2 regions of the Lysinibacillus sp. KU-BSD001 genome follow, and region 2 is predicted to be linked to the other one. Evidence: predicted binding sites of a transcription regulator. Region 2 holds the regulator's gene; the other holds the start of a gene.
What was found. Region 2 encodes LexA, which represses DNA repair genes until DNA is damaged. Its sites were predicted from a motif close to CGAACATATGTTCG; they were not measured.
Positions count from the first base shown of each region.

Region 1: a site for LexA is predicted at 1,573-1,586, ahead of addB (helicase-exonuclease AddAB subunit AddB). Genes of this name have one in related genera too.

Region 1 covers NZ_JBDQZI010000018.1:35,037-40,853, forward strand. The annotation lists gene addB (helicase-exonuclease AddAB subunit AddB) at 1-1,532, opposite strand, end outside; gene AAGS61_RS18885 (TVP38/TMEM64 family protein) at 1,722-2,351, opposite strand; gene AAGS61_RS18890 (AzlD domain-containing protein) at 2,664-2,975, shown strand; gene AAGS61_RS18895 (AzlC family ABC transporter permease) at 3,033-3,698, shown strand; gene AAGS61_RS18900 (PDZ domain-containing protein) at 3,876-5,045, opposite strand; gene AAGS61_RS18905 (S41 family peptidase) at 5,113-5,817, opposite strand, start outside.
Region 2 covers NZ_JBDQZI010000001.1:389,110-394,926, forward strand. The annotation lists gene AAGS61_RS01995 (potassium transporter) at 1-288, shown strand, start outside; gene AAGS61_RS02000 (prepilin peptidase) at 300-1,052, shown strand; gene AAGS61_RS02005 (gamma-glutamyl-gamma-aminobutyrate hydrolase family protein) at 1,202-1,894, shown strand; gene lexA (transcriptional repressor LexA) at 1,937-2,557, opposite strand; gene yneA (cell division suppressor protein YneA) at 2,722-3,060, shown strand; gene AAGS61_RS02020 (YneB family resolvase-like protein) at 3,057-3,734, shown strand; gene AAGS61_RS02025 (DUF896 domain-containing protein) at 3,871-4,104, shown strand; gene tkt (transketolase) at 4,243-5,817, shown strand, end outside.

The DNA of each region.
Region 1 (5,817 bases), on a different contig from region 2:
TATACTTGTAAGTCATCGATCAATTCATAAATGGCTTTTGCCAGCTCTAAGCCATTTTCGGCCGCTTTTATTTTTTTCTCTAATACAAGCAGTGGGGTGCGAATCATATCACGGGCATGATGAAGTAACTGCTCCATCTCTGCCTCTGCTGACGTTTGTACCGTCCCTAATTTTTCTAATGTTCGGAAACGCTTGTACACCCAGAACTTATCTTCTTTCCAACGATTGTGTTGAATCCCTTTTGCAATAACAAAATTCTCTAGTTGATCTACATGCTCTCGCATCGTATCCATATGGCTATTTAACGGGAAAAATAAATCAGTCTTTACCCCGCGGAAAATCGGTTCATATTGCCAATTCGATTGAATCACTTCAAGGGCAGAACGAGTAAGCTCAATTAACGGATGATGGAGCATCGGTCGCTTTTCATTCGAGAAAAATGGAATGCCGTACTGTGCAAATGTCGTCTGAATAATCGGATCATACACATCCGCTTGTCGATACATAATCCCTATATCACGATAACGAATCCCTTCCTCGTGCACGAGGCGAAGTATTTCCCGAGCAATCCCTTGCACCTCCGCGCGGCGATTGGCCCCTTCCATAATTTGCACGTAGCCCGTTGCCTGTTTTTGTACAGGAACAGGTGCATGAAACTGTTTTTCAATATGCAGTAAATCGTCATTTGTAAAACGAAATGGATGTTCTAAATGCACACGTGGTTCTACCTCAACCCCTAGTTGCATCGCTTCTTGAATCAATTTGTCATACGAAAACGCAGCACGATGGAATAATGCTTCCGGTTGTGTCGCCGCAGTTACATCATCAAATGGCAGTACAATTGTGACACGCTTTGCTAATGCAAGCAGCTGTTGAACAATCGCCAATTCACGTTTTGTAAACATAACAAAGCCATCAATGTAAATATGCGCTTCTTTTATTTTTGATGAATGTTGAAGTTGCTCCACTAAAATAGGATAAAACCCTTCCCCATCTACATAACTATCGCCAATCTGTTCTTCTAATTCGCGTAAAATAATGTGAAAGTCTTTCAGTTTCGCAATCAATGTATGCGAGGCTTTCACTTGCTCTAATTCCGCAATGAGCAGCACGATCGATTCACTCGTAATATCGTATTGGCTAAACTCTCGAAGTAGCATTTCGACTTCCTGAGTAAACCCTCGCTTCCCTGCTGCTTGTCGGAATAACTGAAACTCTTCTTTGTGCTCCTCTAAAATACGGCGTAATAACATGCGATAACCGAAACTATCAATCCGTTCCTTCGCAATCCCGCCTGTCTCCTGCAAAATAAACCAAGCTAGTCGCTTAAATGTTAATACTTGCGCACGCATAATCCCACGCACATCGTATTTATTTGTTAAATCATGCTCCGTTGTAAAAGACATCTGATCTGGTACGATGATAAAAATCGGATGCCCTAACGGATGCTGTTTTAAATCATCAATAATTTCTTGATGGATAGCAGTTGTTTTTCCTACACCTGCACGCCCCGAAATGATGCGTAATGACAAGGCAATCCCCCCTTAAATATAGTTGCTTCTATTGTACCTTAGAATGCATGTTCGTGTGTGGATTAAAAAAGTTCATACTAGAAAAACTTATACTTTCTTATCTTCCTTACAAAAACCTCGCACACAATGGAACAGTCCTGCGATGTTTTTAAATTTACTTGCCATTTCTCCCCAAAATAAACACGGCGGTTACACTTCACCGCCGTGCTCTTTCCTCTCTGCATTTCGTAAATCTCTTTCTACTCTTTTATTTAACCGAACTTCCACTGCTTTACCAAACAGCCATAAAAGGAAAATGACCACAACTGCTAGCACTAGTTTGATTGGACTGCGGATTAACGCGGTAAGATCATGTCCCACAAAGCTCATAACAAAAATCATCACCATTTTCCCTAATATAACCGCTACTAAATAAAAATGCTTCCGAATATTTGACAGCCCCGCTACGATATTCACTAAAACAGATGGAGTAAATGGGAAGCATAACAGGACAAAAAGCGGACTCAATCCGTTCATATCGACCCATGTAATCAATTTCTGTACACGTTTACTTTGCGTAAAGAAATGTAGCTTCGGATGTCTACCGAATTTCCGAACAATTAAAAATACGACATATGACCCTAGCACTGTCCCAAGCCATGATAAAATAAATCCAAAAAATAAACCGAATGCATTGGCATTTGCTACAACAATGACAACGAGCGGTAAAAACGGTAAAAATGATTCAATAAATGGTAACAACACTCCGACAAGCGGTCCCAATGTTCGATAATACTTTTCTACTTCTTCTATGTTTTCAATTGTCAGCCAATCGAACATGCAAACCACCTCAAATCTAATTCCCTCTTGTACTATCTTAAATTTCTAAATATTATTATAATACGTGCAAAAGCATTGTTAATAGTTGAAATATCTTTTTTCTATCGTTTGTTAGTAAACGAACAACAAAATCGCCTTGTGTAATTCATTAACAAGAACGCCTTTTCATAACATTTGGTTTCACTGTTAATATCATTGCACAGAGGCGCTATATTTTATTCACAATAACAGCACTTCGTTTTCGCACGTTTCTTTTTTGTATTCATTTGTAACCTTTTCAACAAGAAAAAGCAACTAAAGGGGGAGTAATACATGGGGATTTCATATTGGTGGATGATTTTAGGTATGACACTTGTTACATATATACCAAGGGCCATTCCGTTAACCTTTTTACAGGGGATTGAGTTGCCGCCCTTTTTATCTGGCATTTTACGAAATATTCCTTTTGCCATTTTAGGCGCACTCATATTTCCAGCTATTTTTTATATCCAAGAAGGCGATTATTTCTTCGGGATATTAGGAGCTGTTGCCGCATTTGGCATTGCTTATGCAGGAGCTAATGTGATTTTTGTCGTACTCGGTGCGATCGCAGCATTAGCCATTTACAGTTTAGTACTAGTGTAATCTAAGGAGATGGATTCATTGAAAGACCTTCATTTTTTCTCCGGTCTAAAAGCTGGTATGCCTATTGCTATCGGGTATTTTCCTGTTGCCTTAACATTTGGCTTACTCGCAAAAACGACCGGACTTTCTATTTTAGAAGCAACTGCCATGAGCATATTTGTGTATGCAGGTGCTTCTCAGTATATTAGCTTAACATTGATTTCTAAAGGGGTAGACCCGCTTGTTATCGTACTCAATACGTTGATCGTCAATATCCGCCACTTTTTAATGTCTGCCGCGCTCAATGAAAAAATGGTGCATGCCCCAAAATGGATGAAGGGACTTTTCGCTTTTTGGGTAACAGATGAAACCTTTTCTGTTCTCGCTACGCGAAAGGAAGAACGTCTTCCTATGGCATTTGGCTTTGGTGTCAATTTAGCTGCTTATAGTAGCTGGGTTGTCTTTACTGCTGTTGGGCATTTGATCGGGGCAAACTTACCGATGTTTTTACAAGCCGCGATGTCAGTCGCCCTATATGCGATGTTTATCGGGCTTCTGGTACCATCCATGCGTGGTAATCGAAAAGTATTGATGCTTGCTCTGATTGCAGCTAGTTTAAATTGTATGTTTTATTGGACAGAATGGCTTTCAACAGGTTGGGCCATCATTGTCTCGGCCCTTGCTTCTGCGATACTAGTAGAGATCATTTATAATGGTTGGCGTACGAAAAAACAATTTGTTTAACGACTCGAAACGGTGCGTATTCTCGCGCCGTTTTTTGTTTCGGTTATCATTTTGACTGGATACGATTGCGTTTTGATCGGATACGGGGTTGTTTTGCTCGCATACACGCCCATTTTGACTACTTACAACTATTCAAACAGAAAAAAGCACCTCTCCTCATAAAGAGATGCTTTCTGCTTACCTCGCTAACAGTAACCCGATTCGATAGTGGTCATCACTATGGACGACGTGTTGTGTTAAGCGAAGCTCTTTTTTATGGTCAAGCACTTCCAGTTTACAATGAGCGGCATTTACTTGAAGCGCCTCATACAATTCACGTTCTGTTTGTACTTCGCGACCGTTTACTTTTTTGATTACTTCACCAGTTAATAACCCCATTTTCTCAGCAGGTGAGTTCGGTAAAACCGCCGCAATAGTTGCCCCTATTGGACTAGGTGCTACCGCATACACATCATCACGATCTTGTAATTTGTAGCGTAGCGCAATGAACAAACGCATTAGCGCACCTAGCATAAGCACAACAAACGCCACTTCTGGTACAAAGTAAGCACCGATGCCGCCGAGTACAACTATGCTCCCTAGCCAAATGATTGATTTCGCTAGCTTTGGATAAAAATAAACAGGCAATGTTTTACGTGTCAGTTGCTGGAACCCGATCACAAATGGAAATAACATGAGTCCGAATGCTTGCTCACCAATTGTAAACTGTGGCCAATATGGGATGTATGAAGGAATAACTTCCCCAGGAATTAACACAAAGAGCGGCAGAACCCATACTTGTTTTGAGAAATAGGAAACTGCCTGTAAACCACGTTTCGTTTTTTCTAGTATAGGCGATGCTAAACTCGCACCGTATCTTCGGATTAGGACCCCTTCTGCAATGACTAATAATCCAGCTACAATACAAATCGGCACAATCGTCCCATCTTGCCAAATGACGCCAGAAATTTCTACTCCTACAATTGTATATGCCTTACCTATTACCCCAAGTATCACTAACGCTACTGCACTGAGCGCAAATAATACAATCGGTGATAATAAGTGAAAAGTGTAGAGTACTAATCCAATCATCGTAACAGCCATTAAAATCAGTAAAAATTGCGGTGTCATCGTTAAGCCGACTGCGATAATCACTATAGAGACAATAAACGATACAAGCAAACTAGCAAGTATGCTATTTTTCAATTCTGACCAACCGCTTAAAATACGTATATTAAATGATTTCCGCTCTTTTTTTACACGCCGATAGCCTAAAAAAATTGTTAAGAAAATTGTCATATACACGATTGGGTTGATGAAAAATCGTCCGATGGCTCGAAGTATTTCTAATAAAATGTCTATGTGCATAACTCCACCTACCATTTCTATCATTACTGTCATTGTATCAAATGCATCGTTTATTGCGTATAGAAATTTAATGACCTAGCTTATGCATGACATAGCTAACCGCCATCTGTAGTTGTAAATCGTTTTCTGCTTTGCTCTTATAGAGAGCTACTTGCTCTTGCATTTTTTCGAAAAATAATTCATCTAATTTATCGCCGTCATGTAAATCATATTTTTCACGGAATGCTACAACTGCTTCCCGAGTGGTTTCATCAAAATATCCATCTTGCCGCACAATTTGGAAGCCAAATGCATGCAATACTTTTTGCGCGTACGCTACTTCTTCTGAAAAATCGCCCACTTCAAAGCTCCCACGCACGGGTATAAATTCAATCATATATAAAGGATGCTGATCTACCTCGACATCGGGCTTTATTCCTTTTCCGTTAATCCATGTTTCCTTCGGTGTTAGCCATTTATTTGTAGAAAGCTTGACGGAACCACCATTTGCTAAATCCCACGTCTCTTGGACTGTGCCTTTCCCGAAGCTTTTCCCACCGACAAGCGTCCCTTTCCCCCAACTTTGCATCGCTGCACTAAATACTTCACTTGCAGATGCAGAACCTTCATTTTGCAAAATGACAATCGGTAATTTACGAATTTCCTTCTTTAAGCCTTCAATCTCATCCAGCTTAACCGTTTTTAAAGGCTCTAGCTTCCCTTTTCCATCTTGCATATATGCAAATACTTTTCCTTCTTCTCCAATTGTGCTAATAATGCCCGCCACACTATG
Region 2 (5,817 bases):
GAGGAAACAGCACAAGGCGAAGTTGCGGAGACTGAACAAAACCCGGTGTCAACGATTGCGACAGCAAATGTACCGACTAATTTGAAATTAGTGACATTTGAAGTGGACGTAGCATCCCCAAACTTTGAAAAATTACAGTTATTTATTAAAGAAATTGAGCGATTAGAACGGGTGATGCACATTGATAAAATTGATTACCAACTACCTGGTGAAGAAGAGTTATTTGCAGAGGATCGTTCAGAAGTCGCAGCAGCAATCATTCAAATCACAACATTTTATTACGAATAAGGGGCCGAAGTATGGACATGATGTATACGATTGTATTCGGGATATTTGGTCTCGTATTCGGTTCGTTTTATAATGTGGTAGGTTTACGGGTGCCAAAAGGGGAATCGATTGTGACCCCGCCTTCCCATTGTACAAACTGTAGCAAAAGGTTAACGGCATTGGAGCTAATTCCTGTGCTGTCCTATGTCATGCAGGGAGGGAAGTGCCGCGGGTGTGGGGTCAAAGTGTCACTGATCTACCTATTAACGGAGCTAGTGACGGCGGTCCTTTTTGCGCTGAGCTATATGGTGTTTGGCTTAAGTGCGGAGCTTTTTGTGGCGTTGCTGTTTGTTTCATTACTCGTCATTATTAATGTTTCGGATATCGCGTACATGCTGATTCCGAATAAAATCTTATTATTTTTCTTCCCATTTTTAGTGATAGGACGTATTTTATCTCCGCTTGAGCCGTGGTGGGATAGCTTGCTTGGGGCTAGTGTTGGGTTTAGTATATTGCTACTCATAGCGGTTGTCTCAAAAGGTGGTATGGGGGGCGGCGATATTAAGCTGTTCTTTTTAATTGGTCTAGTGCTCGGTACCGTCAATGCGCTGTTAACCTTGTTTTTAGCATCTGTTATTGGGATGGTAATCGGGGGAGTTGTATTAAAAGTGCGCGGCCAAGGAAGGAAAACGCCTGTACCGTTTGGACCATCGATTGCGATTGGTGCGCTGATTACTTATTTTTATGGTGCACAGCTGATCGAATGGTATTGGCAATTATTTTAAATGAAACAAGGTGAATTCTACGGAATTTGCCTTTTTTTCTGTGGATTAGGCAAGTAAAATTGAAAATAAAGCAAGTACACCGCTGACTTCATAATAGATGGTGTTTGGCTAGTAGGATTTTTGCTTCGATCAACTTAGGGGGGATTTAGATGAAACCGATTATTGGTGTGACCATGCATTCATCAGAAAGAAAATTTGAAATTAATGAGACGTATATTCAAGCGGTTTTACAGGCAGGGGGCATTCCGCTTTGCTTCCCGCATATTACAACGGGGGTTGAGGAATTTATTTCCAAAATAGACGGGTTACTTTTAATTGGGGGACATGATATTCATCCGAAATTTTTTGGAGAAGATCCGATTCCGATGCAAGGGATGGTCATTGAACAACGCGACGAAAGTGATTTTCAAGTGTTACAGGCCGCATTAAAGCGCGACTTACCTGTTTTTGCCGTTTGTCGCGGCCATCAAGTGTTGAATGTGGCGTTTGGTGGCTCGCTGTATCAAGACATTCCGTCACAAGTAAATGGCGCTATACAACATGCCCAAAAATCAGCACGTCATGAAAAGATTCACCGTGTCGTCGTACAAGAGGGAACAAAGCTATGTGAGTTAATTGGCAGTGAAGTGTGGACGAATTCCTTCCATCATCAAGCGATTAAAGAAGTAGGGGACGGCTTAATGGTGACGGCGTCTACGAGTGATGGCATGATTGAAGCGATTGAACATCCAGATTATACATTTTGTTTAGGGGTGCAGTGGCATCCAGAAGAGCTAGCTATGAAACAAGATGATGCATCGCTTACTTTATTTCAAGCGTTTGTGGATGCGTGTCAAAAATAAAAAACGGTGTAGGCGAAGTGTGACTTTGCCTACACATTTTTATTAATGAATATTTCGGTATAACCCAACGACTTTCCCTAAAATCTTCACTTGGTCTACTAAAATCGGATCCATTGAAGAGTTTTCAGGTTGTAAGCGGAAATGTGTTTTTTCCTTATAAAAGCGCTTCACTGTTGCTTCATCATCTTCGGTCATCGCGACGACAATATCCCCGTTGTTTGCTGTAGATTGTTGTTTGACGATGACGTAATCCCCATCTAAAATGCCTGCTTCAATCATCGACTCGCCCATAATTTCCAGCATGAAAATTTGATCCTCACTTGTGCCATATGTGTTTGGAAGTGGGAAATATTCCTCTGTATTTTCAATGGCCGTAATCGGTAGCCCGGCTGTTACTTTGCCGATTAAAGGAACATGGATAACGTCTACTTTAGTTGTAAGTGTATCTTCTTGATTTAATACTTCAATAGCACGTGGCTTCGTAGGGTCCCGACGAATTAACCCCTTGCTTTCAAGACGAGCTAAATGACCATGCACGGTTGAACTAGAAGCAAGCCCGACAGCTTCCCCTATTTCACGAACGGACGGTGGATAGCCTTTAGAACGTACTTCTTCTTTGATGAATGCTAAAATTGCTTCTTGTCGTTTAGATACTTTTGTCATGTTTTTTCACCTCTCTGTAAGAGTTCTTCCTTATTATTTACACTCAGTATAACATATACGAACAGAAAAGCAAACGTGAGTTCGAAAAAATATTGACAAAAAACGAACAGCTGTATTAAAATGAGAACATACATTCCGAACAAGCATTCGAGGGGGATTTGTGGATGAATTGGTTAAAGAAAAATAACTATGTAGCGCTACTTTTAGGGGTTACAGTAGCATTTGTGACATACTTATACATAACAGATGAAAAAATTGAGCACTACGAACAGATTACAGTGCAGCATGGCGATACTTTATGGTCGTTAGCCGATGAATATCGTGGTAAAATGTCTACGCAAGACTGGGTTTCTTTTGTACAAAAGGAGAATTATTTATTTAATCAACTGCTAACGGCAGGTCAAACGATTACAATTCCTGTTGAAAAAGACTCCGTATATGTTGTTAGACTGTCAACACAAGAAGAAACTGATTCCATTAAAGTAGCGAGTGAACAACGATGACCCAACAAAAACAAGCTGTCGTTTATTGCCGTGTAAGCACAGTGAAAGAAACACAAGAAACATCTTTAGTCAGGCAGCGTGAAGAATTAACACGTTACGCCCAGCAGTTACAGTTTAAGGTAGCAGCTGTTTTCGAAGATCAACAAAGCGGTTATGATGTCGACCGAGACGGCTTACTTGAAATGCTCGATTTCATGAAAGCGAAACGTATTCAAACGCTTTTCATTCAGGATGAAACCCGGTTAGGGCGTGGCAATGCGCGAATGGCCGTGTTGCATTTACTGTTAAAGCAAGAGGTAACGGTTTATTCCTTGAATGAAGCGGGACCACTCTCATTAAATGAGATGGATACGATGCTGTTAGAAATATTAGCGATTGTAGAAGAATATCAGCGGAAATTGCATAATGCTAAAATCCGACGAGGCATGAGGCGCGCTGTAGAAAATGGCTATCGTCCTGAGTTAAATTTAACAGAGCGCGGCAACTTAGAGGGGCGTGAACGAATTGAAGTCCCGATTGAAGAAATCGTGAAGCTTCGAGACAGAGGCATGACATTTAAAGAAATTGCTAGTACATTACAAGGACTAGGATTTCAAGTAAGTAAAGCGACGATAAATCGCCGCTACATCGAATATACTGAGCAACAAGAACAATCAACAGAGTCACCAGAATAAGTTCTGGTGCTCTTTTTTTATGGTAAAAGTGTAAGATGGAAATTTGTCGAAATAGCCAGAATAAAGCACAATCACTTGCACTTCCGCTTATTTTTTCATACCTTTGTAATAGTTAGTGTAGAAAGGTGAGACATGTATGCTATCAAAAGAAAAAATTGCTCGTATTAATGAGCTATCTAAAAAGAAAAAAGCGGGAACATTAACAGAAGCGGAAGCAAAAGAGCAATCACAGTTACGAAAAGAATACTTAGACACATTCCGCAACACAATGCGCGACACAATTGAAAATGTAAAAATCGTGGACGCAGCAGGAAATGATGTAACGCCTGAAAAAGTGAAGCAAGCACAAGAGAAAAAGTTCTTAAATTAATTAAATGTTGCACTGATGTAATGATGTGTCACATTTAACAAAAAAGTATAACATATTTACTTGAAAAGCATTGTTTTATTTAACAAATATGACTAAACTATATAAGAACAATATTCGTGCGAGAAAGGATGTCATAATATGACACAACATATGGATCAGTTAGCGATTAACGCTATCCGAACATTATCAATTGATGCAATTGAAAAAGCCAACTCTGGTCACCCAGGCTTACCAATGGGGGCAGCTCCAATGGCGTATACATTATGGACAAAGCAATTACGCCACAACCCACAAAATCCTAAATGGTTTAACCGCGACCGTTTCGTATTATCAGCAGGTCACGGCTCAATGCTGTTATACAGCTTACTGCACTTAGGTGGTTATGGGTTAGACATGGAAGAAATCAAAAACTTCCGTCAATGGGATTCAAAAACACCAGGTCACCCAGAGTATGGTCATACGGTAGGGGTAGAAGCAACAACTGGTCCACTTGGTCAAGGCATTGCGATGACAGTCGGTATGGCAATGGCTGAACGTCATCTTGCTGCTACTTACAATAAACCAGGTTATGAAATCGTAGACCACTATACAGTTGCATTATGTGGCGATGGCGACTTAATGGAAGGCGTTGCGGCAGAGGCGATTTCATTAGCAGGTCACTTACAACTGGAAAAACTAATTGTCCTATACGATTCAAATGATATTTCATTAGACGGAGATTTAGGCAAATCATTTTCTGAAAATGTTAAAAAGCGTTTTGAATCATACGGCTGGAACTACTTACGAGTAGATGATGGCAACGATGTTGAAGCAATCAACAATGCGATTGAACAAGCGAAAAAGAACACGGGTGGTCCGACATTAATTGAAGTGAAAACAGTGATTGGTTTCGGTTCGCCAAATAAATCAGGGAAAGCGGATTCTCACGGTGCGCCACTTGGAACAGATGAAGTGGTCTTAACAAAAGAAGCGTACAGCTGGGCACATGAGCCATTCCAAATTCCACAAGACGTGTACGATACATTTAAAGCAGCTGCAGAAGTACAAGGTGTACAAGCAGAAGCAGCTTGGAATGAAACATTTGAAAGCTACAAAGCACAATTCCCAGAATTAGCAGCGCAGTTTGAAAATGCAATGAACGGTGAAATTCCAGCGGACTACGATGCAGAAATTCCTGTATATGAAGTAGGTAAATCTGTTGCAACACGTTCATCTTCAGGAGATGCGATCAACGCGCTTGCGAAAAAAGTACCTTCATTCTTTGGTGGTTCAGCGGACTTAGCGGGATCAAACAAAACAACAATGAAGGGTGCAGGCGACTTCTCAGCGGAGAACTATGCTGGCCGTAATATTTGGTTCGGTGTACGTGAATTTGCGATGGGTGCTGCACTAAACGGTATGGCTTTACACGGCGGCGTAAACGTATTCGGTGGTACATTCTTCGTGTTCTCGGATTATGTACGTCCAGCTGTTCGTTTATCTGCATTAATGGGCTTACCAGTAACGTATGTATTCACGCACGATTCAATCGCTGTTGGTGAAGATGGTCCAACACACGAGCCAATCGAGCACTTAGCGTCATTACGTGCAATGCCAAACCTTTCTGTCATTCGTCCAGCCGATGCAAACGAATCAGCGGAAGCGTGGAAGGTAGCATTAACAAGCGAGTCTACACCGACTGTTTTAGTATTATCTCGTCAAAACTTACCGGTT